3 regions of the Streptomyces sp. 4F14 genome follow, and region 1 is predicted to be linked to each of the others. Evidence: riboswitches for the same ligand, from Rfam matches in the RefSeq annotation. Region 1 holds a riboswitch; each other region holds the start of a gene.

Region 1 (9,893 bases):
GGTCGGCCAGGACCCGGTCTACGAGGCGTACCCGGCCCACGACCCGTGCGCGGGCGCCGTCGCCGCCGACCGGCTGCTCGCCCGCCCCGACCGGCCGGACGCCGTGTACGGCCTCTTCGACCCCAACGGCACGGACCTGCTCGCCGCCGCCCGCCGCTACGGCCTGCGCGTCCCCGAGGACCTGCTGCTGGTGTGCTGCAGCGAGTCCACGGTGTACGCGAGCACCGAACCCCCCATCACCACCCTCTCGCTGAAACCGCGCCGGATCGGCACCGCGGTCGTGCAGCTCCTCATCGACGCGATCGAGGGGGTGGACTCGGACCACCCGGTCGAGCAGGTGATACCGACCGAACTGATCATCCGTACGTCCTCCCAGCGCCGCCCGCCGCGTACGACGGTGAGCCCGCCGCGCACGCCCGAGGGGACATAGCGGGACGCTTCCGGGGAGCCCTGAGGGGGTTTCCCGGAAGGTCCGGCCGGCGTGGTGTTTTCGGGGCGGGAGCCGTCGCATGATGTGCGCGGGGCGGGGAACGGGGTCGCGCGGAGCACCGGCGCGACGGACAGGCACGGCTCAATCGGGGCGAATGCCACGCACCGGCGCGCGCCCGAACCGATTCACCACCCCTGGGTCATCACATGGCCCGATCCGCATTCCTATGATGGGCCCACGACACCGCGGGCCGCTGCGACCAGGCAGTCCGAAGCGGTGCAGATGCGGCGCGATGGTGGAGGGGTCTGATGACTCAGGGGGCCGGTCAGGGACCCGAAGCGGAACGGACGGCGACGTTGCGCGACTTCCGGGTGCCCGCGTACGTCCATGAGACCGGTCCGTACGACCCCGCCGGGCATCCCGGCGACGCCGTACCGGCCGACGAGCAGGGCTACCCAGAGGGGTACACGCCGACCCAGCGCGACCTGCCGGTCATCAACCGGGGCGACACGCTGCGGATGCCGGTCGCGGAACCCGTGGCGCCGGTGTCCCCGGACGGCCCCGGACCGCTGTTCGTCGTCGGCGACGTGCACGGCTACCTCGACGAACTCCACGAAGCGCTGCGGGAGAAGGGCCTCATCGACGAGGCCGGACAGTGGTGCGCGGGCAACGCGCGGCTGTGGTTCCTCGGCGACTTCACCGACCGCGGGCCCGACGGCATCGGCGTGATCGACCTGGTCATGCGGCTGTCGGCGGAGGCGGCCGCGGCGGGCGGCTACTGCAAGGCCCTGATGGGCAACCACGAACTCCTCCTGCTCGGCGCGAAGCGGTTCGGCGACACCCCCGTCAACTCCGGCGCGGGCACCGCCACCTTCCAGGCGGCCTGGCTCCTCAACGGCGGCCAGAAGGCCGACATGGACCGCCTCCAGGACCACCACCTCCAGTGGATGGCCCGCCTCGACGCGATCGAGCACGTCGACGACCATCTGCTCGTCCACTCCGACACGACCGCCTATCTCGACTACGGCGACTCGATCGAGGCCGTCAACGACACCGTCCGCGAGACGATCACGCGCAACGACGCGGACGAGGTGTGGGATCTCTTCCGCAAGTTCACCAAGCGCTTCTCCTTCCGCGACGAGGGCGGCGCCGACGCCGTGCGCGCACTGCTCGATACGTACGGCGGCACCCGGATCGTTCACGGACACAGCCCGATTCCCTATCTGCTGGGCGAAGTCGGCTCCGAGGACGGCGAGGACCAGTCGGGTCCGAACGTCGAAGGACCGCACATCTACGCGGAGGGACTCGCCATCGCGATGGACGGCGGAGTGACCATGGCCGGAAAGCTGCTGGTCCAGCGGCTGCCCATGGATAATCGGCAGTCCACCGGGCAGGCGGCCGGTAGGGAGGACTGATCGCCGGCGGCACAGGCCCGGGTCCAATTTCCGCAAACCCCCTGTCACCTTGAGCCGTCGCCGCTCTACCATCGGCTTATCCGTAGCAGGCTCCCCTCCGTTTCTGCCCGACGGCTCGTTGGCATGCGAGCCCCAAGCCCTACGGAGCATCGGGGGATGCACATGAACAGCGTTCCGCAGCACCTGCACAGTGAGGACCGCCAGGAGTACGAGCGGATCCTCGACGAGGCGCTGCGCTCCGCACCACACCACCCGGAACTGGCCGGTATCGGCCGGCGCCTCAACCCCGTACAACTGCGCACCATGGCGCTGGGCGCCACCGCGTTCATCACGACCGCGGCGGCGACCGAGTACCAGCACTACGTGAAGGTCCGTGACGAACTGCGCCATCCGGCGCCGGCTTCCTCCGCATCCCGCGACACCCACGCCGGTGAGCCGGCGAGCGGGGGCGCGGGGATCGCCACCACGCTGGGAGAGGCCGCCGTCGAGCCCGCCGGGGCGGGAGCCGTCGCCGTCGCCGCCGTGCTCACGCCGGTCCTCGCCGGGACCGCCGCGGTGATCTTCCTGCTCGTCGGCTATCTGCTCAAGGCGCTCGACCCGGCCCCGGCGTTCGCCGAGGCGCTGGTCACGGCGGGCTGGGTGTTCGGGGTGGTCACGGCGCTGGCGATCCTCGTCGCCACCGTCGGACTGCTGCTCACCGCGCTGCGCAACCGGCCCGCGCTGGAGGCGGGGCCGTACAACGAACAGGCGGAGGAGGTCGAGCGGGCCAGGGAAGCCTGGCGGGTGGCCCTGCTGGAGCGCGGTTTCCTGCCGTTCTTCCGCGACGCGCTCACCCAGGGCCCGACCGCCCCGGTCCCCCAGACGGCCCCGCCGTCCCCGACCAGCCGCCTCCCGAAAATCGGATACGACCGTCCCGGATTCACCAGCCCCGACGACGGCCCCGCTCCGGGCCACCGCCCGAGCTTCTCCAGCCCGGACTACACCAGCCCGGAATTCGGCGGCCCGGACAACCAGCCCGACTAGATCCACCCATCCCCGGTTGCTCCTGGCTCGCGTCCCTCCACAGGGGGCGCGAGCCAGGGGGGCTTTCACAGCGGCCGAAGGTCGGACAGATAGTCGGTGACGACCACGAAAGAGACCGCCTCTCCCGACGCCGACCGGCCCAGCCAGACGGGGTAGCCCCCGTCACCGGCTGTCGGGAAGCAGATCAGGTCGCTGCCTGTGCTCTCGTCCACACTGCGCAGGTGGCCGTCCGCGACGAAGTCCACGGGAACCTTCTCGCTGTGCCTCCGGTAGTACGTCATGACCTGATCGACGTGCGTGTCCCAGCCGGACGCGTCCGCGAAGGACCCCAGGGCTCCATCGGTGCCGAATCCGAAGCCCCCGCCGTCATGCAACAACCGGACGTCTTCCCCCGACGCCAGCGCCAACTCCCAGGCGGCCACGGGCTCGTCCCGCAACAGCAGGCGTACGGCGACGGGATCCTCCGTCTCGACATGCTCGCCCATGAAGTCGTACTCGTACCCGACGACGGCCTCCTGCATGGGGTACGTCCCCGGCGCGAACCCCTGCACGAGCTCACGTCCGTCGGCCGAAGGATCGGCGACGACCAGCCTGCCGCTGGGCACCCGCAGCCGGGCGATCTCCCGCACCCCGACGACCGTCATCTCCGGCTGGACGTCGGTCGAGAACTTCGTCCCGACGGTGAACAACTCGGTCAGGTAGGCCGGTTCTGCGGGCCGGGGCGAAACCCAGAGCTGGGGCTCGTGGACCGGCTCGGCGGGCTCGGCCTCCTCCGCGTCCACCACCACCGGCGCCGTCCCGGTCTCCCCGGAGACCAGCAACCACCCCTCTCCCCCCACCCCCAACGCCCCTCTGCCCAACCATCGGTCACCCTCGTCGATGTCCGCGGGCGTGTGCGTGGCCCCGCCCCTCGGCCGCTCGACGACCTTGCGCCCCTTGCCGTCGGGGTACAGCTCCTGCCGCACCCACGTGACATCGCCCCCGAACTCCTCCTGCTCGGCGGACACGTACAACCAGGCCCCCACCCGCAGCAGAAAAACCCGCTCCTCCTCCAGCAGCCGCCAATCGGCCTCGGCCTTGCGCCGGCCCCACTCGTCGTACCCCCACACCCCGACGTACGACGCCCCCCAGTCGACAAGATGCACCTCCACCGGCTCCCTCCGCCCAGCCACCCGGTGGACCATCACATATGGCTCCCCCTCCGCGTCCCGCGCCTCGGCCTGTTCCCGGGACAGCGGCCCCACCGCGGCCCGGCCTCTCAGATCCCACCCCACCGCGTACGACACGAACACCTTGTCCACGACACTTGCCCCCACATATCGAACAACCTTGCCAAAACCGTAACCCCCGCCACTGACAACGCCCCATCACGAGGAATACCGGGCTGGGTCACTGCGTCGCGGCGGACGTCATCTCCATGGAATCCACGTGGAGCTGCGGGACAGTCAGCGACCCCCCGACCTGCGTCTCATACGTGAGAGACCCGTTCATCTCGACCTTCGCCTCGAAGGTGTCACCCACGATGAAACGCTCAAGCTGTGCCGCGTCTCCGGTCAGGATGGTGTTGGTCGGATATTCGTAGCTCTCCACGTGCCGAACACCGTCGACGTCGGCACGGAATGTCTCCGAGCCCGTCATCGCGTCGAACTGAGTGACCACCCCGTACACGACGTACCGCTCCCCACTGTGCGCATCGGGGTCCTTGGCGATCTGCGCCCATTCCCGTGCGGTCAACCGCTCGTAGGTCGCCGCAGCCGAGGACGGCGCGGCCTGAGCCGATGCGGCCGGAAGGCGAAAGGCCGTCCCGGGCAGGAGGAAAAGCAACCCGAGTATCGTCAGCGTCCCTATGGTGATCGCTCGTCTGTTCATCGGATCTCCCGGGGTGGTCTCCCCCTTTGTCGATCGTAGATCCGTGCCACGCGACTGTCTCTCCGAACCCGGGCCCGCAGCGGCTTACGCCCCCGCGGGCCCGAGGAGAAGCGGGACTGCTCAGTCCGCGATCGGCAGATACACCCGGTTCCCCGCCGCCGCGAACTCCTTCGACTTCTGGGCCATGCCCTCCTCGATCTCCCCCTGGCTGCCGCCGTGTTCGCGGCGGATGTCCTGGGAGATCTTCATGGAGCAGAACTTCGGGCCGCACATGGAGCAGAAGTGGGCCGTCTTGGCGGGCTCCGCGGGGAGGGTCTCGTCGTGGAAGGCGCGGGCCGTGTCCGGGTCGAGGGCCAGGTTGAACTGGTCCTCCCAGCGGAACTCGAAGCGGGCGTCGGAGAGGGCGTCGTCCCAGTCCTGGGCGCCTGGGTGGCCCTTGGCGAGGTCGGCCGCGTGGGCGGCGATCTTGTAGGTGATGACGCCGGTCTTGACGTCGTCGCGGTTGGGGAGACCGAGGTGCTCCTTGGGCGTGACGTAGCAGAGCATCGCCGTCCCCCACCAGGCGATCATCGCCGCGCCGATCCCGGAGGTGATGTGGTCGTACGCGGGCGCGACGTCCGTGGTCAGCGGGCCGAGCGTGTAGAACGGCGCCTCGTCGCAGATCTCCTGCTGGAGGTCGATGTTCTCCTTGATCTTGTGCATCGGGACATGCCCGGGGCCCTCGATCATCGTCTGTACGTCGTGGCGCTTGGCGATCCGGTTGAGCTCGCCCAGCGTGCGCAGCTCGGCGAACTGCGCCTCGTCGTTGGCGTCCGCGATCGAGCCGGGCCGCAGGCCGTCGCCCAGCGAGTAGGTGACGTCGTACGCGGCGAGGATCTCGCAGAGTTCCTCGAAGTTCTCGTACAGGAACGACTCCCGGTGATGCGCGAGGCACCAGGCCGCCATGATCGAGCCGCCGCGCGAGACGATGCCGGTCTTGCGGTTCGCGGTCAGCGGGACGTACGGGAGACGGACACCGGCGTGGACCGTCATGTAGTCCACGCCCTGCTCGGCCTGTTCGATCACCGTGTCCTTGTAGATCTCCCAGGTCAGCTCCTCGGCCCGGCCGTCGACCTTCTCCAGCGCCTGGTAGAGCGGCACCGTGCCGATGGGGACGGGGGAGTTGCGCAGCACCCACTCCCGGGTGGTGTGGATGTTGCGGCCGGTGGAGAGGTCCATGACCGTGTCGGCGCCCCAGCGGGTCGCCCAGGTCATCTTCTCGACCTCCTCCTCGATGGAGGAGGTCACCGCCGAGTTCCCGATGTTCGCGTTGACCTTCACCAGGAACCGCTTGCCGATGATCATCGGCTCGATCTCCGGGTGGTTGACGTTCGCGGGCAGGACGGCCCGCCCCGCCGCGATCTCCTCGCGGACGACCTCGGGCGCGACGTTCTCCCGGATGGCCACGTACTCCATCTCCGGCGTGACCTCGCCCCGGCGGGCGTACGCGAGTTGGGTGACCGCCCGTCCGTCCCGGCTGCGGCGCGGCAGGCGCGGGCGGCCCGGGAAGACCGCGTCGAGATTCCGCAGGCCACCGCGCGGAGAGGTGTGCTTGATCCCGTCGTCCTCGGGGCGGACGGGACGGCCCGCGTACTCCTCGGTGTCGCCCCGGGAGACGATCCAGTTCTCCCGCAGCGGGGACAGGCCCCGGCGGACGTCCGTCTCGGCGGACGGGTCGGTGTACGGGCCCGAGGTGTCGTACAGGGTGACCGACTGCCCGTTGGTGAGATGCACCTGACGGACCGGCACCCGCAGATCGGGGCGCGAGCCCTCGACGTACGCCTTGTGCCAGCCGATGGACTTCCCGGCCCCGCTGTCAGCCGCGTCCGTGCTGGCCGCGTTCTGCGTGGAGGCAGGCGTGCGTGCGTCCTTGATGGTCATGAGACCTACTCCCTACGCCGGCATTACCCGGTAACAGGTTCAGCGGTCGACGCAGCCGCTTCCGTCTGCCGATGTTTCATGTGAAACATCACTCGAACCCGGTGACGTTTCACGTGAAACACCGCGAAGACGAAGGTCAGCGCCCTCTCAGCCCGGTGCTCCGAGCTCCCGCGTGTGCAAAGGTGCCTCCACGCTAGCGGTATTTGTGGCGCGGTGAACAGTGGGCCTCTGCCGTTCTTGCGATGATCGGTCGGTGACCACGACACCCCGCTCCCCGTTCCCCCCGCCTCCCGAGCCGTCCCGGGACGGGTACGGCGGTGAGGGCGCGGGTCCCACCGACGGCTCCGCGCCGGGCGAGGGCGACGGCGTTCCCGGACGCGGCCCCGCCCCCTCCGGCAACCGCCCCGGCACCCGGCTCGGCTCACTCCCACGCCGGGGCGCGGCCCCCAGACCACCGGACTTCCGGCGTACGGGGGAGCAGGGCCCCGGCACCAACCCGCCCCCCGCGCCCCAGGGTTACGGCTACGGCGTCGGCCCGACCCTGCGCCCGGAGGACACGGGTCCTACGCCGCAGGTGAGGCGCCCGGCGTACGAGAGCGGCCCGGTACCGAGGGTGTCGATGCACGACAGCGGCCCGGTGCCCCAAGTGGGCGGGAGCGGCCTCGGCCCTCATATGTCCCCGCAGGACAGCGGTCCCCTGCCTCAGGTGCCCCCGCACAACAGCGGCCCCGTCCCCCGCGTCCCCGAGCACGAGGCCCACGCCCACCAGGGCGGGCAGCACAGCGCGGGGCCCGGATCCGATGGGCACTCCCACGGCGGCCCTCCCGGTGGCGGGCACGGCGGGCACGGTGACTCGCACGGCGGAGGGCACGGCGGCGGCCACTCGCACTCGCACAGCCATGGCCCCGCCGCCCCCGTCTCCCGGCACCTCCGCAAGGTCATCGGCGCGATCCTGATCCCCTTCGCGGCGGCCGTGGTCGTGGGGCTCGCGGTGCTGTGGCCCGGCGGTGCTCCGCCCCACGAGCGGACCGGGGTCGGCTTCGACCGGCAGACGCAGCAGGCGACGGTCACGAAGGTCGAGAAGCTGAGCTGCGCGTCCGTCAACGCGTCGGGGGTGCCGCCGACCGGTGACACCTCGACGGCCGAGGGCTCCTCGGCGGTGCAGGAGGCGCGCGGCACCTGCAAGCGGGCGACGATCCGGGTGGACACGGGCAGCGACAAGGGCCGTACGTTCACGGAGATCATCCAGCCGGACCAGTCACGGCAGTTGAAGCAGGGTCAGAAGGTCGTCGTCGCGTACGAGCCGTCCGCGCCGAAGGACCTCCAGTACTCCGTCGCCGACATCAACCGGCGCTTCCCGATGGCGCTGCTCGCCGGGATCTTCGCCATCGCCGTCGTGGTCGTCGGCCGGCTGCGGGGCGTCATGGCGCTGGTCGCGCTGGCGATCAGCTTCATGATCCTGAACTTCTTCATCCTGCCGGCCATCCTCCAGGGCTCGAATCCGCTGGTCGTGGCGGTGGTCGGGTCGAGCGCGATCATGCTGATCGCCCTGTATCTGTGTCACGGCCTCTCGGCCAGAACCTCGGTGGCGGTGCTCGGCACGCTGATCTCGCTGCTGCTGATCGGCGTCCTGGGCTCGCTGTTCATCGGCCGGTCCGCGCTCACGGGCAACACGGACGACAACACCGGCCTGATCCACGGCCTGTACCCGTCGATCGACATGAGCGGTCTGCTCCTGGCCGGCATCATCATCGGCTCGCTGGGTGTCCTGGACGATGTGACGGTCACCCAGACCTCGGCGGTCTGGGAGCTGCACGAGGCGAACCCCACGATGGGCTGGCGCGGCCTGTACCGGGCGGGCATCCGCATCGGCCGCGACCACATCGCGTCCGTCGTCAACACCCTGGTCCTCGCCTACGCGGGCGCCGCCCTCCCGCTGCTGCTCCTCTTCTCGATCGCCGACAGCGGCGTCGGCACGGTCGCCAACAGCGAGCTGGTCGCCGAGGAGATCGTCCGTACGCTGGTCGGCTCCATCGGCCTGGTCGCCTCGGTCCCGGTCACCACGGCCCTCGCGGCCCTGGTCGTCTCGGCGGACCGCCCCGAGGCGAAGGGGGCGCCCACACCGGCGGCGGCCCCGACGCAAGCACCGGCAGCGGCGAAGGGAGGCCGGGGGCGGCGCCGCAAGCACTGACGGCTCCGAGGTACGGGGAACTTCGGGGACATGACAGCCCCCGAAACCCCACCTCCGCCGGCGAACGCCCCTCGCCGAATCCCCCAGCCTCAGCAGAACCGTTCCTGCACAGACCCGGAACCGCTGAAGCGTTTCCCCCGCCCCTCGCCCCACCCGGCCTCACCCCGCGCTCTGCTCCTCCGCCAGGATCCGCCCCAACGCCTCGTCGAGATGCGCGTCGAAGTCCGCGAAGGACGCCTCCTGACCGAGGGGGACCACCCGGTCCGTACGGTCGAGGAACGCGATGAGGGGCGCCGCGGAGGAGCGGAACACGGCCTGGTCGGCGCCCACCTGGAGGCGGATGAGGACCTCGCCGAGCGACTCGGGATCGGTGGGGGCGATCCGGACGTCACCCTCGCCGCAGGGCCGGGCGACCCCGTCGACGAGGAGTTCGCGCCCGAACGTCCAGGTCACCGGCGCGTCCCCGGGCAGGTGGAAGGTGAGCCGGACGGCGTACGGGTCGTCCGGCTCGTACCCCAGCTCCACCGGGATCCGGAACGCGAGCTCCTCGGAGACGAGGAAGCTCATCATGACCTCTGCCTGAACTGTCTGTGCGGACTCGCGCATCGCCTTACCCCGTCTGTGCCGTCACCGGCCGGGAATGGACCTCTGACCGGATACCTCTGACTGGAACGCATCTTGCTGAACGTGCACACGGGATCACAAGCAGTGATTTTTCAGATGCTGATAGAGAGCGCGAGCGCCCCCACGGCCCGCCCGACCTCCCGCTCCAGCTTCCGCACCGCCGGCAGCAGCCGCTCGGCCTGCCGCACCGGCAGGGACAGCGCGACGGTCGCCGCCGAGGCCCCCACAGTGATCGGCAGCGCGGCACAGACCGTACCCAGCAGATACTCCTGACGCTCGGTCACCGCCTCGGTGCGCCGCGCCCCGGAGAGCCGGCGCAGCAGACTGTGGCTGTCGCGGACGGTGTACGGCGTGAGGGTCCGCGCCGGATACCGGTCGAGGTGGTCGCGGCGGGCCCCGTCGTCGAGCTGGGACAGCAGGC
Region 2 (9,893 bases), on a different contig from region 1:
GTCGCCCCCGGCGGCCTCGCCGCCCGCGCCGGGCGACTGCTCGGCGACCTTGCCCTTGTCCAGCTCGGAGTTGACCTGAGTGGAGGAGAACGCGACCTTCAGCCCGGCCCCCTCCAGCGCCGCCGTCGCCGCGTCGAGGTCCTGGCCGGTGACGTCCGGGATCTCGACGGCCGCGCCCTTGCTGACGACGAGGGCGACGGCGGAACCGGCACGCCGGGACGTGCCGACGGCCGGCGTCGTACGGATGACCGTGCCCTTGGCGACGGAGCCGTCGAACTCGCTGGTCACGACGCCCGGTTCGAGCCCGGCGGCGGTGAGGCCCTTGAGCGCCTCGGCCTGCGTGAGGCCCGTCACGTCCGGGACGCGGACCGTCTGCGGGCCGTCCGAGACGGTGAGGGTCACCGAGTCGTTCTTGCGGATACGGGCGCCCGGGGCCGGGTCCGTGCTGATGACCGTGCCGCGCTTCACCGTGTCGCTGTACGCGTGCTTCACGTCGCCGACGCCGAGGCCCGCGTCGTCCAGCCGGTCCTTCGCGACCGCCTCGGTCTGCGTGAGGACCGCGGGGACGTGCGTGAACTGTCCCGAGTTGATGTACCAGACGCCCGTGCCGACCCCGAGGAGCAGCAGGACGCCGGCCACGAGCGCGACGACGCCCCGCCGGCGCCGTACCGCGCCGCGCCTCGGCGGGAGCGGGGGTGCCTCGAAGCGGGACGTGTGCTGGACGTCGTCCTCGTTCACCGGGTTCGCCGGCAGGAGGCGCGGGACCGTCAGCGACCTCGGGATGACGCTCGTGCGGTCCTGCGCGATGTCGTGCTCCGACGCCGTCGACTGCGGCGGCACCGCGTCCAGCTGCTCCTCGCTCAGCGCGGCGCGCGCGGTGCGGGCCAGGCCCAGCAGCTCCACCGCGTCGTTCGGCCGCACGTCCGGGGTGCGGGCCGTCGCCGACGCGACCAGCTCGTCCAGTTCGTACGCCAGGCCCGGTACGGCCGCCGAGGGCGGCGGGACGTCGTCGTGCAGGTGCTTGTACAGGACGATCGCCGCGGACTCGCCCTCGTGCGGCTGGGCGCCGGTCAGCATCTCGTACAGCATCACCCCGCACGCGTACACGTCCACGCGGGCGTCCGCCGTGCCCTTCTCCGTCTGCTCCGGGGCGAGGTACGCCACCGTCCCGAGCACGCCGCCCGTGCTCTCGGTGACCGTCCCCACGGAGCGGACCAGGCCGAAGTCCGCGACCTTGACCCGGCCGTCGTCCCCTATCAGCACGTTCTCCGGCTTCATGTCCCGGTGCACGAACCCCGCGCGATGCGCCGCCCCCAGCGCGGCGAGCACCGGCTCCAGGATGTCCAGCGCGGCCCGCGGCTGCAGCGCGCCCCGCTCCCGCAGCACATCCCGCAACGTGCACCCCGCGACGTACTCCATCGCCAGGTACACGTACCCCCCGTCAGCACCCTGATCGAAAACCTGCACCACATTCGGATGCGCCAGCCGAGCAACCGACTTGGCTTCCCTGATGAACCGCTCGACGAACACACCGTCCGCCGCCAGCGCCGGATGCATCACCTTCACCGCCAGCACCCGGTCCAGCCGCATGTCCACGGCCCTGTAGACCGTAGCCATCCCGCCAACCGCGATCCGCGCATCGACGCGATAACGCCCATCGAGCACCTGCCCGACGAGAGGGTCCTGAAGGGTCGTATCCACGCCCCCGAGTCTACGAGCCCCCACTGACACCGAGATCCGCCCGGCCCCGACGGGAACAGCCTTGTGACGCCCCACGCACGACTTTCCCGGAACGGAGGGTTCCGGGAGTGGCGGGGATCACGGGGACGGCAGGCAGGAAGACCGCCGGGTGGCCGTTGGCCGGAAGGCCGCTGCCGGGTGGCCCCGGCCGGAAGGCCGCCGGGTAGCCCCTGGACGGAAAGCCGCAGTGTGGCTCCCGGTCGGAAGGCCGCAGTGTGACCCCTGGCCGGAAGGCCGCAGTGTGGCTCCGGTCGGATAGCCGCAGTGTGACCCCCGGCCGGAAGGCCGCCGGGTCGCCCCCGGTCGGAAAGCCGCCGGCGGCGCGAAGCCCCACGGGAGGCGTCCACCCCTCGATCGACTGGAAACGGGTGGTGCGTGGGTGGGGAAAGGATCAAAAAGCCGGACGCTCAGGGTCGAACGCGGCCAAGCCCTCCGCAGGAGACGACGCCTCGGCGAAGTACCTCCGAGGAATCCGCCCCGCCAGCCGAGCCGACCTCCCCGCCTCGACAGCGGAGCGCATCGCCGACGCCATCAGTTCGGGATCCTGCGCCCGGGTCACCGCGGACGCCAGCATCACCCCCGCACACCCCAGCTCCATGGCGAAGGCGACATCGGACGCCGTACCGGCCCCCGCGTCCAGAATCACCGGCACCCGCGCCTGCTCGACGATCAACTGGAAGTTGTGGGGATTCCGGATCCCGAGCCCGGACCCGATCGGCGACCCCAACGGCATGACCGCGGCACACCCCACATCCTCCAGCTTGCGCGCGAGCACGGGATCGTCGTTGGTGTAGGGCAGCACGGTGAACCCGTCGTCGACGAGCACCTCCGCCGCCTCCAGCAGCTCGACGGGATCAGGCAACAACGTCCGCTCATCGGCGATCACTTCGAGCTTGACGAGCGACGTCCCGAGCGCCTCCCGCGCGAGCCGGGCGGTCAGAACGGCCTCCCCCGCGGTGAAACAGCCGGCCGTATTGGGCAACACCCGCACCCCGAGCCGATCAAGAACGGACAGAACCGATCCCTGCACGGAAGGGTTGACCCGCCGCATGGCGACAGTGGTCAGCTCGGTCCCGGACGCGACCAGCGCCCGTTCCAGGACGTCGAGACTGGCCGCACCCCCGGTCCCCATGATCAGCCGGGAGGAGTACGCCGTACCCCCGAGCAGAAACGGATCATCAGCCATGGTTCAACCTCCCTGGACAGCCGTGAGGACTTCCACCCGATCCCCGTCGCACAGGACGGTCGTCGACCACCCCGCGCGCGGGACGACGCTCTCGTTGAGCGCGGCGGCGACACCGGCCGGCACGGGAACGAGCGCCCGCACGACGGCGTCGAGCACCGTCCCGGCATCGACGGCCCGCACCTCGCCATTGACGGAGATGTTCATACGGCGTGCTCCAGAAGCGAGCCGGCACCGAAGCGCCGGGGAGTGAAGGGACGGGCTTCCTCGGGCAGCTCACCGCAGGTCAACGCGTGCGCGAGCGCGTCCCCGGTGACCGGCGTCAACAGGACCCCGTTGCGGTAGTGCCCGGTGGCGAGGTGCAGCCCGTCGAGCCCGGTGGGCCCGAGGAGAGGCGCGTTGTCGGGCGACCCGGGCCGCAGCCCCGCGCGCGTCTCGGTGAGCGGCAGCTCGGTGATCCCGGGCACCAGCTCGTGCGCGTCGCGCAGCAACTCGTACACACCTCCCGCGGTGACGACGGTGTCCCACCCCTGTTCCTCGGTGGTGGCCCCCACGACGAGCTCCCCGTTCGCGCGGGGCACGAGGTACACGTGGCTCCCGCGGACGACGGCCCGCACGGTACGGCTCAGGAAGGGCGCGTACGCCCCCGGCACGGCGAGCCGCAGCACCTGCCCCTTCACGGGCCGTACGGGCGGCCGTACGGCGTCGGGGACCCCGTCGAGGCGCGCGCTGAGGCTGCCCGCGGCGAGCACGACCTGCCCGGCGCCCAGGGAGGCGCCCGCGCGCGTGTGCACGCCGGTGGCCCGCCCCCCGGTGACGTCGAGCCGCTCGGCCCACTCCCGGTGGAGGACCACCCCCGCGCGCTCACAGGCGACGACCAGCGCGGCGGCGAGCCGACGGGGATCGACCTGATGGTCGCCGTCGACACGCAGCCCCCCGCGCACCCCGGGCGCGAGCATCGGCTCAAGACGGCGGCACTCCCGCCCGGACAGCCACTCGGACTCCAGCCCGGACTGCCGTTGCAGGGCGTGCAGTTCCCGCAGGTGGGCCCGGTCGTCGGCATCGAGCGCGACGGCGAGCGTGCCGCAGCGGCGGTAGCCGACGTCGTGCCCGGTGACCTCGGCCAGTTCGGCCACGAAATCGGGGTACCGGCGCGCGGAGGCGAGGTTCAGACCCAGCAGGGTCTGCTCGCCGTGGTGCAGTTCGGTGACGGCGGCCAGCATCCCGGCGGCGACCTGGGCGGCCCCGCCCCCCGGTTCGGGATCCAGCACAGCGGCCCTCAGACCGCGCTGGGCGGCCCGCCAGGCGGTGACCAGCCCGATGATCCCGCCCCCGACCACGAGGACGTCAGACGGACGCGTAGGCGACATGGGCGTCCAGCCCCTCCCTTCGCCGGCATGACCCGGATCAGGTTCGTACGGTCGGAGGCCGGCCAGCCTCCCTCTCAGCCCGGTACGCCCGGGCTCCCGCGAGTGCTTTACGTTGGCCACCACCCTAGCCCGCACCCCCCGCACCTCGTAAAGGGAGCCTCAGTTGACCCTCGACGGCCTCGTGTTCGCCCCCGTCGCCGACCAGGCGCCAGGACAGGTCGGCACCGGCACCCGGTTCACGTACCGCGAGCGCGACGGCGTGGTCTGGGCCGACTACGCGGGCGGGGACGTCGTACGCGGCCATCTCGTCGGCACGCGCGCGGGGGACCGCGTCGACTTCCGGTACGTGCAGCTGCGCACCGACGGGACGACCGCCTCCGGCCACTGCGTGTCGACGGTCGTGACGCTCCCCGACGGGCGCCTGCGGCTCGACGAGACGTGGGAGTGGGAGTCCCAGGAGGGCGCCGGTACGAGCGTTGTGGAGCAGGTCACGGAACCGGGCCCCTGACTGACGCAACGTCACGCCTCTATGGTGATCGAGTGAGCGAGCAGACGCAGGAAACGGACGCCCCGCGCGTGGTTGTCGTCGGCGCCGGGATGGCCGGGGTGCAGACCGCGGTCGCCCTGCGCGAACAGGGCTTCACCGGGACGGTCACCGTCATCGGCGCGGAACCCCACCAGCCGTACGACCGCCCCCCGCTCTCCAAGGCCGTCCTCCTCGGCAAGACCGACGGCTCCGCCTTCGACATCGACTTCACCGCCCTCGGCATCGACCTCCTCCTCGGCCGCGAGGCGCTCGCGGTGCGGGTCGAGGAGCACGTCGTGGACACGGACGGCGGCCCCGTCCCGTACGACACGCTCGTCCTCGCCACCGGCGCCGAACCGGTCCTCCTGCCCGGCACGGAAGGCGTCCCCGGCGTCCACCTCCTGCGCACCCTCGACGACGCGGAACGCCTCCGTCCCGTCCTCGCCGACCAGCACGACGTCGTGGTCGTGGGCGCCGGGTGGATCGGCGCCGAGTTCGCCACCGCCGCGCGCGAGGCGGGCTGCGCGGTCACCGTCGTCGAGGCCGCCGACCGGCCCCTCGCGGGCGCGCTGCCCGCCGAGGTCGCCGCTCCGATGACCGACTGGTACGCCGACCTCGGGGTCGACCTGCGCACCCACGCGCGCGTACGGAGCGTCGAGCCGGGCGCGGTGCTCCTGGACGACGGGACACGCATCCCCGCGGGCGCGGTCCTCGTCGGCATCGGGGCGCGGCCCGCGACGGGGTGGCTGCGGTCCTCCGGGATCGCCCTGGGCGCCCACGGCGAGGTCGTCACCGACGCCCACCTGCGCACCTCCGCCGCCGACGTCCACGCGGTCGGCGACTGTGCCTCGTTCCCCTCCGCGCGGTACGGCGAACGCCTCCTGATCCACCACTGGGACAACGCGCTCCAGGGCCCCCGTACGGTCGCCGCGAACATCCTCGCGGCCGCCACCGGGGCGCCCCTCGTCGCCTACGACCCCGTCCCATACTTCTGGTCCGAGCAGTTCGGGCGGTTCGTGCAGTACGTGGGGCACCACGCCGGCGCCGACACGATGGTCTGGCGCGGGGAGCCGTCCGGACCGGCCTGGTCGGTGTGCTGGCTGCGGGAGGGGCGGCTGGCGGCGCTCCTGGCGGTGGGGCGGCCCCGGGATCTGGCGCAGGGGCGGCGGCTGATCGAGGCGGGGGCCGTGATGGACGCGGAGGCGTTGGCGGATGCGGGGCTGCCGCTGAAGTCGGCGGTGGCGTGAGAGGGCTCCCCGCGGGGGTTCCCGGGCGGGTCCAGGGGGCCGGTGAGGTACCGGTCCGGGTGGTCCCGGCTTCCGAGTGTCAGTGGCAGATGGCAGGCTTGGTGTCGTGACCGAGATTGACACGAAGATCGACGCGCTTGTCCCCGCCTGGCTGACCCTGCCCGACATCGCCGAACAGCTCGACGAGGAGGTGACGCGCGTACGGCAGCTGGTGAAGGAGGGCCAGCTGATCGCCGTACGCCGCGGTGAGAACCGCGCGCTGCACGTCCCCGCCGCCTTCATCGACGGCGACAAGGTCGTCAAGGGCCTCCCCGGCCTCCTGACGGTCCTGCGGGACGACGGCTTCACGGTCGAGGAGATGATCGAGTGGCTCTTCACTCCTGACCCCACCCTCCCCGGCACCCCGGCGCAGGCCCTCCTGGAGAACCGGGGCACCGAGGTCAAACGCAGGGCACAGGCCCTGGCGGTCTGACCACGAGACAGGCCGAGGCACGGCTGAGGTACGGCTCCGGCTGAGTCGGAGCCGTACCTCGCCGGGCACGGCCCCCGCCGGGCCCGAGCGGAGACGCACCCTGCCGTGAGCGGGCGCCGCGCCGACCGGCGGAGCGGCCGCGACCCGGCGGGGCCCGGCACGCGGGAAGACCTCCACGGCCCGATCGCCGGCCCTGACCAGCTCCGTACGGCCGCCGGGCTCCGGATGTTTTCCGAGCCCGGTGCTGGGAACGTCCTCCCGGAACCCGAAGCCCCTCCCGCGCGGGCGCCACCGCCGGCAGACCGCCACTGCCACCACCCACTCACCCCCGGGGGAACCCCACATGCCCGACGCCGCAGCCCGTCTCGCCGACGCCCGTCTCTACCTCTGTGTGGACGCCCGCAAGCGTCAGGGTGACCTTCCGGAGTTCCTGGACGCCGTGCTCGCCGGGGGAGTGGACATCGTGCAGCTGCGGGACAAGGGGCTGGAGGCCGGGGAGGAGCTGGAGCACCTCGCGGTCTTCGCGGACGCCTGCGCGCGGCACGGCAGGCTCCTCGCCGTGAACGACCGCGCGGACATCGCCCACGCGGCCGCCGCGGACGTCCTGCACCTGGGGCAGGGCGACCTCCCGGTGCCCGCCGCACGGGCGATCGTGGGCGGGGACACGCTGATCGGCCGTTCCACGCACTCGGCGGCGGAGGCTGAGGCCGCGGCGGTCCAGGAGGGCGTGGACTACTTCTGCACGGGCCCCTGCTGGCCCACCCCCACGAAGCCCGGCCGCCACGCCCCCGGCCTGGACCTGGTCCGCCACACCGCCTCCCTGGCCACGGACCGCCCCTGGTTCGCGATCGGCGGCATCGACCTCACGAACCTCGACGAGGTCCTGGACGCGGGTGCACGCAGAGTGGTCGTCGTCCGCGCCATCGCCGACGCGGACGACCCCGGCGAGGCGGCGGCCCGCTTCAGGAAGCGCCTGAACGAGGCCGGATCCGTCCGATAACCGAACATCACCCCTGAGGATTTGGGCATTTTCCCAGTGCTGGTTGGGGTAGTGCGCCCGCGCTGGCTAACCTGCGGGTATGGCCCTCGGAACCGCATCCACAAGGACCGATCGCGCGCGCACGGTGCGTGACATTCTGGCGTCCGGCAAGACGACGTACTCGTTCGAGTTCTCGGCCCCGAAGACACCCAAGGGCGAGCAGAGCCTGTGGCGGGCGCTCAGGAGAGTCGAGGCGGTGGCACCGGACTTCGTGTCGGTGACGTACGGCGCCGGCGGCTCCACGCGCGCGGGGACGGTGAAGGAGACCCAGCAGATCGTCGCGGACACGACCCTGACCCCGGTCGCGCACCTGACCGCCGTGAACCACTCGATCGCCGAACTGCGCAACATCATCGGCCAGTACGCGGACGCGGGCATCAGGAACATGCTCGCGGTCCGGGGCGACCCGCCCGGCGACCCGATGGCCGAGTGGATCGCGCACCCCAGCGGCCTGACGTACGCGGCGGAACTGGTCCGCCTGATCAAGGAGTCCGGCGACTTCTGCGTGGGCGTCGCCGCGTTCCCGGAGATGCACCCGAGGTCGGACCACTGGGACACGGACGTCGAGCACTTCGTCGACAAGTGCCGCGCGGGCGCGGACTACGCGATCACCCAGATGTTCTTCCAGCCGGAGTCCTACCTGCGCCTGCGCGACCGCGTCGCCGCCGCGGGTTGCGACACCCCGGTCATCCCCGAGATCATGCCGGTCACCAGCGTCCGCATGCTGGAGAGGCTCCCGCAGCTCAGCAACGCGGCGATCCCTTCCGCCCTGAAAGAGCGGATCCTCACAGCGAAGGACGATCCGGCCGCTGTACGCTCCATCGGTATCGAATTCGCCACGGAGTTCTGTGCGCGGCTGCTCGCCGAGGGCGTGCCCGGACTGCACTTCATCACGCTCAACAACTCCACGGCGTCACTGGAGATCTACGAGAACCTTGGCCTGCACCATCCCCCGCGGGCCTAGACCGGTCGCACCAAAATAAGACACACTGCGTAGCGGCCACCGGGAGAGGGGCGTACATGGGCTGGACGGTCCTCTACATCGCGTTCGGCATCGTCGCGCTCTGGCTGCTCGGCGAGGTGCTGTTGCAGTACAAGGCGCGGCTGCGCTGGCGGCTGCTGGCGTTCGTCGGCTTCCTGGGCGTCGTCTTCGGTGTCCTGATTCCATCGGTCCCGGTGATCGCCGTGGGCGCGGTCGCGTTCGCGATCGGCCAGACGTACGTCACGCTGTCGTTCCGCAAGGGCTTCGAGTCCGGCTGGGCGGTCAGCCGCCCGGCCCTCGCGGAGGGCTTCACGAAGCGCCGCAAGGGCAAGAAGTCCGAGGACAGGCTCGACGACGAGGCCGGCCCGGCGGCCCCGCCCCCCGCCGCCCCCTTCGCCGGGGACGCCGATCCGGCCCTCGACGCCGCGGCCACCGCCGCCTTCGAGCGCGCCACCGGCGGCTACGACGACGACTTCGACCGCGACGACGTCTTCACCCCGGCCCGCCCCCTCCACCAGTCCCCCGACACGGTCTACGAGCCCCAGCCGATGCCGGACGAGACCGGCACGTACGGCGTCTACAGCGACTCCGCGTACGCCGCGGCCACCGGCCAGGAGCAGTACGCCTCCTACGACGGCTACACCGGCTACGACCAGCAGCAGTACGGCTACGACACCACCGGAGAGCAGCAGCAGTACGCCGCCTACTCCGACCCGTACATCGGCACCCAGACCTACGGCACCGGCTCGTACGACACCACCGGCTACGACCAGCAGCAGTACGGCACCCAGCCGGGCTACCCCCAGGACCAGTACGCCCAGCAGGGCTACTCGGAGACCCCCGCGGGCGGCGTCTGGGTCCCCCAGCAGCGCAACACCGACGACCCGTCCTACAACGCCGACCTCCCCGCCGACCAGCAGTACTACCAGGACGGCCAGGGCCAGCAGCAGCACGGCAACGGGTACGACGAGCAGCAGTACCGTTTCTGAACGGCCCACGCGGCCCACGCGGCCGACGGGGGCCTCTCACTGCGACCCTCTGAACTCCAGCCCCTCCACGATCAGTCCCGCCACCAGTGCGCCCGACATGCCCGCGTGCGGCAGTCCGCCGCCGGGGTGGGACCAGCCGCCCACCGTGAACAGGCCCGGCAGCGCGGTCGTGTTGGACGGGTGCAGGAAACGGCCCTCGGCGGCGGCCAGCGCGGGGGGCGGAATCGAGCCACCTTCGGCACCGGTCACCGCCGCGACGTCCGCCGGGGTCCGCACCTCGCGCCACAGGATCCGCTCCCGCAGTTCCGGTACGGCCCGTCCGGCGGCCGTGAGCATCGCGTCCAC
Region 3 (9,893 bases), on a different contig from region 1:
AACGGCTTCTTCAAGGACGCCACGCTGCTCGGCCAGCCCTACGCGCTGGACAACAAGAAGTCCGTCCAGAAGGTCCTGGACGAGGCCGGTGTCACCCTGAAGCGCTTCACGCGCATCAAGGTCGGCATCTGAGTCCGTACCGCGACGAGCGCCCGATCCCGATAAGGTCGGGTGCGCGTGACGGACGACAGCAGATCTGACGAGGAGGCCATTGCCGCGCACGGGTTGCGAACACACCCCACCGGCAGTGGCCTTCTTCGTATGTGCACCACGTGAAAGAGGCGGGATCACCCATGACCCAGAAGAGCGACGACGGCAAGGTACGCGGCCGGTTCATGCTGAAGCTGTCCGGCGAGGCGTTCGCCGGGGGCGGCGGCCTGGGTGTGGACCCCGACGTCGTGCACAAGATCGCCCGGGAGATCGCCGCCGTCGTCCGGGACGGCGCCCAGATCGCCGTCGTCATCGGCGGCGGCAACTTCTTCCGGGGCGCCGAGCTCCAGGTCCGCGGCATGGACCGGGCCCGCTCGGACTACATGGGCATGCTCGGCACCGTCATGAACTGCCTCGCCCTCCAGGACTTCCTGGAGAAGGAGGGCATCGACAGCCGGGTGCAGACCGCCATCACGATGGGCCAGGTCGCCGAGCCGTACATCCCGCTGCGCGCCGTACGCCACCTGGAGAAGGGCCGCGTCGTCATCTTCGGCGCCGGTATGGGCATGCCGTACTTCTCCACGGACACCACCGCCGCCCAGCGCGCCCTGGAGATCGACGCCGAGGCCCTCCTCATGGGCAAGAACGGCGTCGACGGGGTCTACGACTCCGACCCCAAGGCCAACCCGGACGCGGTCAAGTTCGACGCGCTCGGCTACGGCGACGTCATCACCCGCGACCTCAAGGTCGCCGACGCCACCGCGATCACGCTCTGCCGCGACAACAAGCTGCCCATCCTCGTCTTCGAGCTGCTGGCCGAGGGCAATATCGCGCGCGCAGTCAAGGGTGAGAAGATCGGCACGCTGGTGGGTGACCAGGACACCCGGGCCTGACCGGGGGATGGACAATGTCCTGCCGGTCGGGAACCGTGCAGGAAGAAGACGCGACGCAGCCGGCCGCCGCCGACAGGTAACCGCAGCCGGGCCTACTCAAGACACGCAGGAGCAAGTGGTGATCGAAGAGACCCTCCTCGAAGCCGAGGAGAAGATGGAGAAGGCCGTCGTGGTCGCCAAGGAGGACTTCGCCGCGATCCGCACCGGCCGTGCGCACCCGGCGATGTTCAACAAGATCGTCGCCGAGTACTACGGTGCGCCGACGCCGATCAACCAGCTGGCCTCGTTCTCCGTGCCGGAGCCGCGCATGGCCGTCGTCACCCCGTTCGACAAGACGGCGCTGCGCAACATCGAGCAGGCGATCCGCGACTCGGACCTCGGGGTCAACCCGAGCAACGACGGCAACATCATCCGCGTCAACTTCCCCGAGCTGACCGAGGAGCGCCGCCGCGACTACATCAAGGTCGCGCGCGGCAAGGCCGAGGACTCCCGGGTCTCCATCCGCGCGGTCCGCCGCAAGGCCAAGGACACCCTCGACAAGCTCGTCAAGGACAAGGAGTCCGGCGAGGACGAGGTCCGCCGCGCCGAGAAGGAACTCGACGACCTGACCGCGAAGTACGTCGCCCAGGTCGACGAGCTGCTCAAGCACAAAGAAGCGGAGCTGCTCGAAGTCTGATGAACGACTCTTCCTGGGGGGCGCCGCCACAGGCCGGACAGGCCGGGTATTGGGGGGGCGCTCCGGCGGGTCCCGCGTACGATGCGCCGCAGGCGCAGCAGACTCGCCCCATGCCCATCGTGCCCGACGTACCCGCTCATGGCGGAGACCAGGATGACGACCGGTGGACCGCCGCAGCGGGCGGTGGTCCCCTGTTCCGTGACGAGATCCCGTCGGCGCAGCCTCAGGCGGCGGTGCCGCAGAAACCGGAGCCCATGGCCGACGAGCGGCAGCCCGCGCCGCAGAAGAAGAGCGCGGGCCGTGACCTGGGCGCGGCCATAGGGGTCGGGGTCGGGCTCGGGGCGGTGATCGTCGCCTCGCTGTTCATCGTCAAGGCCGTGTTCGTCGGGGTGATAGCGGTCGCCGTCGTCGTCGGTCTGTGGGAGCTGACCAGCAGGCTCCAGGAGCGCAAGCAGATCAAGGCGCCGCTGGTGCCGCTGGCCGTCGGCGGGGCCGCGATGGTCGTCGCCGGGTACGTCCGGGGGCCCGAGGGGGCCTGGGTCGCCATGGCGCTCACGGCCCTGGCTGTGCTGGTCTGGCGGATGACGGAACCCCCCGAGGGGTATCTGAAGGACGTCACGGCCGGGGTCTTCGCCGCGTTCTACGTGCCCTTCCTGGCCACGTTCGTCGCGCTGATGCTCACCGCCGAGGACGGGCACCGCCGGGTGCTCGTCTTCCTGGTCCTGACGGTCGTCAGCGATACGGGTGCGTACGCCGTCGGCTGGCGCTTCGGCAAGCACAAGCTCGCGCCCCGCATCAGCCCCGGCAAGACCCGCGAGGGCCTGCTCGGAGCCATCGCCTTCGCGATGGCCGCCGGCGCCCTCCTCATGCAGTACGTCATCGAGGACGGCACCTGGTGGCAGGGGCTCCTCCTCGGTCTCGCCGTCGCCGCGAGCGCCACACTCGGCGACCTCGGCGAGTCGATGATCAAGCGGGACCTGGGCATCAAGGACATGGGCACGCTTCTGCCGGGCCACGGCGGAATCATGGACCGCCTGGACTCCTTGCTGCCGACGGCGCCGGTGGTGTGGTCGCTGCTGGTGCTGTTCGTCGGCTCCGGCTGACCTGCTGTGTAGCAGCCTTGCAACGCCGAGCCCCCTCCCTTCTCCGGGTGGGGGCTCGTTGCGTAGGGTGCGCGCATGAATCGTGCGAGACGTGAAGAGGACGGCACCTATCACGGGGACTTACAGTGCCGGTGGTGCGGTGCGCTGCTGAGCCAGAACGGGCGGCGGCGGGCGAAGTTGTACTGCGGGCCGTGGCATCGGACGAAGTCGTACACATCGAATGTCATCGGTGCCGTGCTGGCGCTCTTCTGACCCGGTCGGCGTACGCGTGGGGATCTGCGACACTGGTGAGTGTTATGCCTAAGCCCGGAGAACTTACTTTCGTCGCCCCCCGCGGAGCCAAGAAGCCGCCGCGGCATCTTGCCGACCTCTCGCCCGCCGAGCGGAAAGAGGTCGTCGCGGAGATCGGGGAGAAGCCGTTTCGTGCGAAGCAGCTTTCGCAGCACTACTTCGCGCGGTACGCGCATGATCCGGCGGAGTGGACGGACATTCCGGCGGGGGCGCGGGGCAAGCTTCAGGAGGCGTTGTTCCCTGAGCTGATGAGTGTCGTGCGGCATCTGTCGACCGACGAGGGGGCTACGCGCAAGACGCTGTGGCGGCTGTTCGACGGAACGCTCGTCGAGTCCGTGCTGATGCGGTACCCGGACCGGGTGACGATGTGCATCAGCTCGCAGGCCGGGTGCGGGATGAACTGCCCGTTCTGCGCGACCGGGCAGGCTGGTCTCGACCGGAATCTGTCCACCGCCGAGATCGTGCACCAGATCGTGGACGGGATGCGGGCGCTGCGGGACGGGGAAGTGCCCGGGGGGCCTGCCCGGCTCTCCAACATCGTCTTCATGGGGATGGGCGAGCCCCTCGCCAACTACAAGCGGGTCGTCGGTGCGATTCGCGCGCTGACCGACCCGAACCCCGACGGCCTCGGGCTCTCGCAGCGCGGGATCACCGTCTCGACCGTCGGGCTCGTCCCGGCGATCAACCGGTTCGCCGACGAGGGGCTGAAGTGCCGGCTCGCGATCTCGCTGCACGCGCCCGACGACGAGCTGCGCGACACCCTCGTCCCCGTCAACACCCGCTGGAAGGTCCGCGAGGTGCTCGACGCCGGGTTCGAGTACGTCGAGAAGTCGGGCCGCCGGCTGTCGATCGAGTACGCGCTGATCCGGGACATCAACGACCAGGGCTGGCGAGGCGACCGCCTCGGGCGGCTGCTGCGCGGCAAGCCCGTGCACGTCAACCTGATCCCGCTGAACCCGACGCCGGGGTCCAAGTGGACCGCGTCGCGGCCCGAGGACGAGAAGGCGTTCGTGGAGGCCATCGCCGCGCACGGCGTGCCGGTCACCGTCCGGGACACCCGGGGCCAGGAGATCGACGGGGCGTGTGGACAGCTCGCCGCCACCGAACGATAAGCTCGTAGTCGTACATCCATATATCCGACAGGGGAGCGCGACAGCGCTGAGAGTGCGGTGCACAGGCCGCAGACCCTCTGAACCTCGCCCAGGTCATTCTGGGTAGGAAGTTCGGTCATCACCGTGAAGAAGTTCGTCGTCGTCGCCGTGGGTCTCGGCATGGTCGCGCTGTCCGCGTGCGGATCATCGTCCGGGGAGTCCGATAGTCAGACCTCCTCCGGCTCCAAGACCGTCACCCTCGTCAGCCACAGCTCCTGGGCCGTCTCCAAGCCCGTCCTCGCCGCCTTCGAGAAGACCTCCGGCTACAAGGTCAAGGTCCTCACGGACGGCGACGCCGGGCAGGCCGTCAACAAGGCGATCCTGACGAAGGACAACCCCCAGGGCGACGTCTTCTTCGGCGTCGACAACACCCTCCTGTCCCGCGCCCTCGACAACGGCCTCTTCCAGCCGTACGAGGCGAAGGGGCTCGCGCAGGTCGGCGCGGAGTACCGGCTCGACGCCGGAAAGCACCGGGTCACGCCCATCGACTACGGCGACATCTGCGTCAACTACGACAAGAAGTACTTCGCCGACCACAAGCTGGCCCCGCCGGCGACGTACGACGACCTGGTCAAGCCGGAGTACAAGGACCTGCTGGTCACCGAGAACGTCTCCACCTCCTCCCCGGGCCTCGGGTTCCTGCTCGGGACGGCCGCCAGGTACGGGGACGGGGGCTGGCAGGACTACTGGAAGAAGCTCAAGGCCAACGGCGTCGAGGTCGTCGACGGCTGGGACCAGGCGTACAACGAGGTGTTCTCCGGGTCGGCCGGCGGCAAGAAGGCGAAGGGGGACCGGCCGCTCGTCGTGTCGTACGCCTCCTCCCCGCCCGCCGAGGTGATCTTCGCGGACCCGAAGCCGGCACAGGCCCCGACCGGGGTTGCCGAAGGGACGTGTTTCCGGCAGGTCGAGTTCGCGGGGCTGCTCAGCAACGCGAAGAACGCGGCGGGCGGCAAGGCGCTGATCGACTTCCTGATCGGCAGGGAGTTCCAGCAGGACATGCCGCTGAACATGTTCGTGTACCCGGTGCTCCAAGGCGCCGCGGTCCCGGCCGAGTTCACGAAGTTCGGGCCCGCCGCGAAGTCCCCCGAGACCATGGCCCCGGCGAAGATCGCCGCCGACCGTGACGACTGGGTCAAGACGTGGGCCTCTCTCGTCCTCAAGTAGTCCGGCTGGGCCTGATGGCCCTGCCGCTGGCGTTCTTCGGGATCTTCTTCGCCTACCCGGTCGTCGCGATCCTGCTGCGCGGCCTGCACGCCGACGGGACCTGGCACCTCGGGCGGCTGTGGGACGTCCTCGGGCAGTCCGACATCCGGCACGTCCTGTGGTTCACGACCTGGCAGGCACTCGCCTCCACCACGCTGACCCTGCTGATCGCGCTGCCGGGAGCGTACGTCTTCGCCCGCCTCGACTTCCCCGGCCGGGGCGTGCTGCGCGCGGTCGTCACCGTCCCGTTCGTGCTGCCGACGGTCGTCGTCGGTACGGCGTTCCTGGCGCTCGTCGGACGCGGCGGGCTCACCGACGAGCTGTGGGGCGTACGGCTCGACACGACCGTGTGGGCGATCCTGCTGGCGCACGTCTTCTTCAACTACGCGGTCGTCGTGCGGACCGTCGGCGGGCTCTGGGCGCAGCTCGACCCGCGGCAGGAGGAGGCGGCGCGGGTGCTGGGGGCGTCGCGGCTGCGGGCGTTCCGCAGCGTGACCCTTCCCGCGCTCGGGCCCGCTGTCGCGGCTGCCGCGCTGATGGTGTTCCTGTTCACGTTCACGTCGTTCGGGGTCGTGCAGATCCTCGGCGGGCCGACGTTCTCGACGCTGGAGGTCGAGATCTACCGGCAGACGTCCGAGATCTTCGACCTGTCGACGGCCGCTGTGCTCACGGTCGTTCAGTTCCTGTCGGTGGGCGCGATCCTCGCCGTGCACGCGTGGACCGTACGGCGGCGGGAGAGCGCGCTGCGGCTGGTGGACGCGTCGGTGACGGCGCGCAGGCCGCGCGGCCTCGGCCAATGGGCGCTGCTGGCCGGGGTGTTGACGACGATCGCCCTTCTTCTCGTCCTCCCCCTCGCCGTCCTGGTCCAACGCTCCCTCGGCGGCACGGACTTCGCCTACTACCGGGCGCTGACCTCCGACGAGGGCAACGTCTTCCTGGTGCCGCCGATCGAGGCGATCGGCAACTCGCTTCAGTACGCGGTCGTCGCGACCGGCATCGCGCTGCTGATCGGCGGACTCGCCGCCGCCGCGCTCGCCCGGCGTGACGCGGGGCGGCTGGTGCGGGGGTTCGACGCGCTGCTGATGCTGCCGCTCGGGGTGTCGGCGGTGACCGTCGGGTTCGGGTTCCTCATCTCGCTCGACGAGCCGCCGCTGGATCTGCGGAGTTCGTGGATCCTGGTGCCGCTGGCGCAGGCGCTCGTGGGGGTGCCGTTCGTCGTGCGGACCATGCTGCCGGTGCTGCGCGCGGTGGACCAGCGGCTGCGGGAGGCGGCGGCCGTGCTCGGGGCGTCGCCGTGGCGGGTGTGGCGGGAGGTCGATCTCCCGTTGGTGCGACGGGCGTTGCTCGTCGCCGCCGGGTTCGCGTTCGCCGTGTCGCTCGGGGAGTTCGGGGCGACCGTGTTCATCGCGCGGCCCGACAACCCGACGCTGCCGGTGGCCGTGGCGCGGCTGCTGGGGCGGGCCGGGGAGCTCAACTACGGGCAGGCGATGGCCCTTTCGACGATCCTGATGCTGGTGTGCGCGGTGGCTCTGCTGGTGCTTGAGCGGCTGCGGACCGATCGGAGCGGGGAGTTCTAGGTGCTGAGGCTTGAGGGTGCGACCGTGCGGTTCGGGGGGCGGGCCGTGCTGGACGCCGTCGATCTGGAGGTGGGCGAGCACGAGGTGGTGTGCGTGCTCGGGCCCAGCGGGAGCGGGAAGTCGACGCTGCTGCGGGTGGTCGCCGGGCTGCAACCCCTCGACGCCGGGCGGGTGTCGCTCGGGGGGAAGGACCAGGGTGGGGTGCCCGTGCATCGGCGGGAGGTCGGGCTGATGTTCCAGGACCATCAGCTGTTTCCGCAGCGGGATGTCGCCGGGAACGTCGCTTTCGGGCTGCGGATGCACGGTGCCTCGAAGGGGGAACAGGCGGCGCGGGTCGAGGAGTTGCTCGACCTTGTCGGGCTGCCGGGAGCCGGTCGCAGGGCTGTCGCCGCGCTGTCCGGGGGTGAGCAGCAGCGGGTCGCGCTGGCCCGGGCGCTGGCTCCCCGGCCTCGACTGCTCATGCTGGACGAGCCGTTGGGGCAGTTGGACCGGTCGCTGCGGGAGCGGCTCGTCGTCGAACTGCGGGAGCTGTTCCGGGGGTTGGGGACGACCGTGCTCGCCGTCACGCACGATCAGGGGGAGGCGTTCGCGCTCGCCGACCGGGTGATCGTCATGCGGGACGGGCGGATCGCCCAGTCCGGTACGCCCCTTGACGTGTGGCAGCGGCCCGCCGACGCGTTCGTCGCGCGGTTCCTCGGGTTCGAGAACGTTGTACCGGCCTCTGTGCAGGGGGAGTTCGCGCTCACGCCGTGGGGGAAGGTGCCGGTGCCCGCCGGGTCGGCGCAGGGGGAGCGGGACGTGCTGGTGCGGGCCGCCGGGGTGCGGATCGGGGACGGGGCGCGGTGTGTCGTCGTCGGACGGACGTTCAAGGGGACCCACGTCTCGGTGCAGTTGGCGCCCGAGGGTGACGGGCCCCGGCTGGAGGCGGCGGTGGCGCTGCGGGAGGCGCCGGGAATCGGGGACGTCGTCGGGGTGGGGTTCGACGCGGCCGAAGTGGTCGTTCTCGGCGGGGACGAATCCGACTAGCGTCGGAGTATGACGCTTCTTTCGCACGACCGTTACTGCGACGAGATCGCCCTGCGGGTGGCGGGGCTGCGGGCGGTGGTGAGTTCCGGGACGGATCTCACCACGGTGGTCCCGACCTGCCCCGACTGGTCCCTGGAAGACCTGATGCGGCATGTCGGGGGCGCGCTCGGGTGGGTCGAGCGGATGGTGCGGGCGCGGTCGGCGGAGCGGCTGCCGGAGGTGGTGGCGCCGCAGTTCGCGGGAGACGCGGCGGCGCTCGACGCGTGGCTCGCGGAGACCGGGCACGGCGTCGTGGGCGCGCTGCGGGAGGCCGGGGCCGAGGCGCCGGTGTGGACCTGGACGTGGGCGGCGCGGGCCGGCTCCGGGTTCTGGGCACGCCGTATGGCACACGAGCTGACCGTGCACGGCGCCGACGCGGCGTTCGCGGCGGGGGCGCGGTACGAGGTGGCGGCCGAGGTCGCCGCCGACACGCTCGACGAGTGGCTCGACATCGTCGTCTGGGTGCAGCGGAACATGCCGCACGCCGCCGCCGAGGAACTGGGGGAGGGGGCGCGGGGGAGTCTCCATCTGCACGCGACCGACGTGCCCGGCGCCGAGTGGCTCGTGGAGTGGGGGCCGGGCGGGGTGGCCTGGCGGCGGGCGCACGAGAAGGCGGACGTGGCGATGCGGGGGCCGCTCACCGACGTGATGCTCGCGTTCTACCGGCGGTTGCCGCTCGACGCGGTCGAAGTGGTGGGGGAGCGCCGGACGTTGGAGTACTGGTTGCAGCGGGCCAGCATGGGGTGAGCACCCGGGGTGGGAGTGCTCACCCCGGGGCGTCAGCGGTTGCTGCTGCCCTTCCTGCGCATGCCGAAGAAGATCGCGGCGCCGCCGATGACGACGAGGGCCGCGGCGATGCCGGCGATCAGGCCGGTGTTGGAGTTCGCGCCGGTCTCGGCGAGGTGGGAGTCACCGACCGCGGGCGTGGGGGCGTTGTTCACGGGGGTGATCGGGGTGCTGCTGTCGCTGGGGGAGGGCGACGGCTGCGGGGTGGCGGCGGAGTCGGAGGGGGACGGGGACGGGCTCGGGGAGGACTCCGGCTCCGAGGGGGACGGCGAGGGGGATTCCTCGGTCTTGCACGCCTTCGAGGGGGTGGTGAGGTTCGGGCTGATGTCGTCGTTCACGAGCTTGCCGGCGGTGACGTGGATGCGGTACTCCGCGTTCGGCTTCCAGTCCTCGGCGAAGGTGATGGTCGTGCCGGTGAGGCTGCCCTTCACCTCCTGCTCTCCGACCTTGCGGAGGTCGCTGCCGTTGTTCTCCAGGTAGACGGCGACAGTGGCGGTCACGCCGGTGGCGTCCACGTCGGTGACCTTGATGACGCCCTTGTCGCCGTCGCACTCGGGGGTGGCGGAGAAGTCCCGGATGTTGCAGGCGAGCGCGCTCGTGGACGCGGAGAGGACGACGGCCGCGGAAGCGGCGGCTACGCCGAGCATACGAGCCGAACGGGCGGCGGTGCGGCGGGATATGGACACGTTTGTCCTTTGCGGGAGGCGCAACTGCGGGGGGCTGTAGGGGGGATGAGCCCGCGGGGGGCGCATCAGCATCCCCTTGAGGCTCACAGGTGTATAAGCGCGCCATAAGAAGTGTCAACGCGCGCATCCCATTTGACCCCGGGCTTTGCCCGCTTATTAATTACCCGCGCGTTTCAATGCCTCCGGGGCGTCCTCGATCCGGTCCACCAGAACGATCCGCGACGCCATCGACCTGTCCCTCGCCAACGCCTCCAACAGCGGCCAGGCGGGCAGGCGCCTCGTCCAGTGCGCCTCGTCCACCAGCACCATCGG

What was found. A riboswitch is a leader RNA that binds a small molecule or an ion and turns the genes downstream of it on or off. The one in region 1 is predicted to bind thiamine pyrophosphate.
Region 2: linked by a shared signal. The riboswitch ahead of thiO (glycine oxidase ThiO) and the one ahead of thiC (phosphomethylpyrimidine synthase ThiC) in region 1 are both predicted to bind thiamine pyrophosphate.
Region 3: linked by a shared signal. The riboswitch ahead of ACLZOT_RS35335 (thiamine ABC transporter substrate-binding protein) and the one ahead of thiC (phosphomethylpyrimidine synthase ThiC) in region 1 are both predicted to bind thiamine pyrophosphate.

What each region holds. Positions count from the first base shown of each region.
Region 1 is NZ_JBLRVY010000010.1:58,555-68,447, forward strand. It holds gene ACLZOT_RS18890 (LacI family DNA-binding transcriptional regulator) at 1-430, shown strand, start outside; gene ACLZOT_RS18895 (metallophosphoesterase) at 739-1,845, shown strand; gene ACLZOT_RS18900 (hypothetical protein) at 2,002-2,868, shown strand; gene ACLZOT_RS18905 (DUF4241 domain-containing protein) at 2,934-4,184, opposite strand; gene ACLZOT_RS18910 (hypothetical protein) at 4,258-4,737, opposite strand; gene thiC (phosphomethylpyrimidine synthase ThiC) at 4,858-6,657, opposite strand; TPP riboswitch at 6,650-6,839, opposite strand; gene ACLZOT_RS18920 (YibE/F family protein) at 7,331-8,848, shown strand; gene ACLZOT_RS18925 (SsgA family sporulation/cell division regulator) at 9,008-9,454, opposite strand; gene ACLZOT_RS18930 (IclR family transcriptional regulator) at 9,565-9,893, opposite strand, start outside.
Region 2 is NZ_JBLRVY010000002.1:205,496-215,388, forward strand. It holds gene pknB (Stk1 family PASTA domain-containing Ser/Thr kinase) at 1-1,701, opposite strand, end outside; gene ACLZOT_RS03240 (thiazole synthase) at 2,132-2,926, opposite strand; gene thiS (sulfur carrier protein ThiS) at 2,930-3,130, opposite strand; gene thiO (glycine oxidase ThiO) at 3,127-4,293, opposite strand; TPP riboswitch at 4,291-4,403, opposite strand; gene ACLZOT_RS03255 (hypothetical protein) at 4,457-4,801, shown strand; gene ACLZOT_RS03260 (NAD(P)/FAD-dependent oxidoreductase) at 4,834-6,066, shown strand; gene ACLZOT_RS03265 (Rv2175c family DNA-binding protein) at 6,173-6,538, shown strand; gene thiE (thiamine phosphate synthase) at 6,882-7,538, shown strand; gene metF (methylenetetrahydrofolate reductase [NAD(P)H]) at 7,618-8,541, shown strand; gene ACLZOT_RS03280 (hypothetical protein) at 8,598-9,548, shown strand; gene ACLZOT_RS03285 (phytoene desaturase family protein) at 9,585-9,893, opposite strand, start outside.
Region 3 is NZ_JBLRVY010000025.1:159,694-169,586, forward strand. It holds gene tsf (translation elongation factor Ts) at 1-132, shown strand, start outside; gene pyrH (UMP kinase) at 294-1,043, shown strand; gene frr (ribosome recycling factor) at 1,162-1,719, shown strand; gene ACLZOT_RS35325 (phosphatidate cytidylyltransferase) at 1,719-2,822, shown strand; gene rlmN (23S rRNA (adenine(2503)-C(2))-methyltransferase RlmN) at 3,119-4,225, shown strand; TPP riboswitch at 4,245-4,352, shown strand; gene ACLZOT_RS35335 (thiamine ABC transporter substrate-binding protein) at 4,385-5,428, shown strand; gene ACLZOT_RS35340 (ABC transporter permease) at 5,443-7,044, shown strand; gene ACLZOT_RS35345 (ABC transporter ATP-binding protein) at 7,045-8,070, shown strand; gene ACLZOT_RS35350 (maleylpyruvate isomerase N-terminal domain-containing protein) at 8,080-8,856, shown strand; gene ACLZOT_RS35355 (LAETG motif-containing sortase-dependent surface protein) at 8,889-9,542, opposite strand; gene ACLZOT_RS35360 (LOG family protein) at 9,738-9,893, opposite strand, start outside.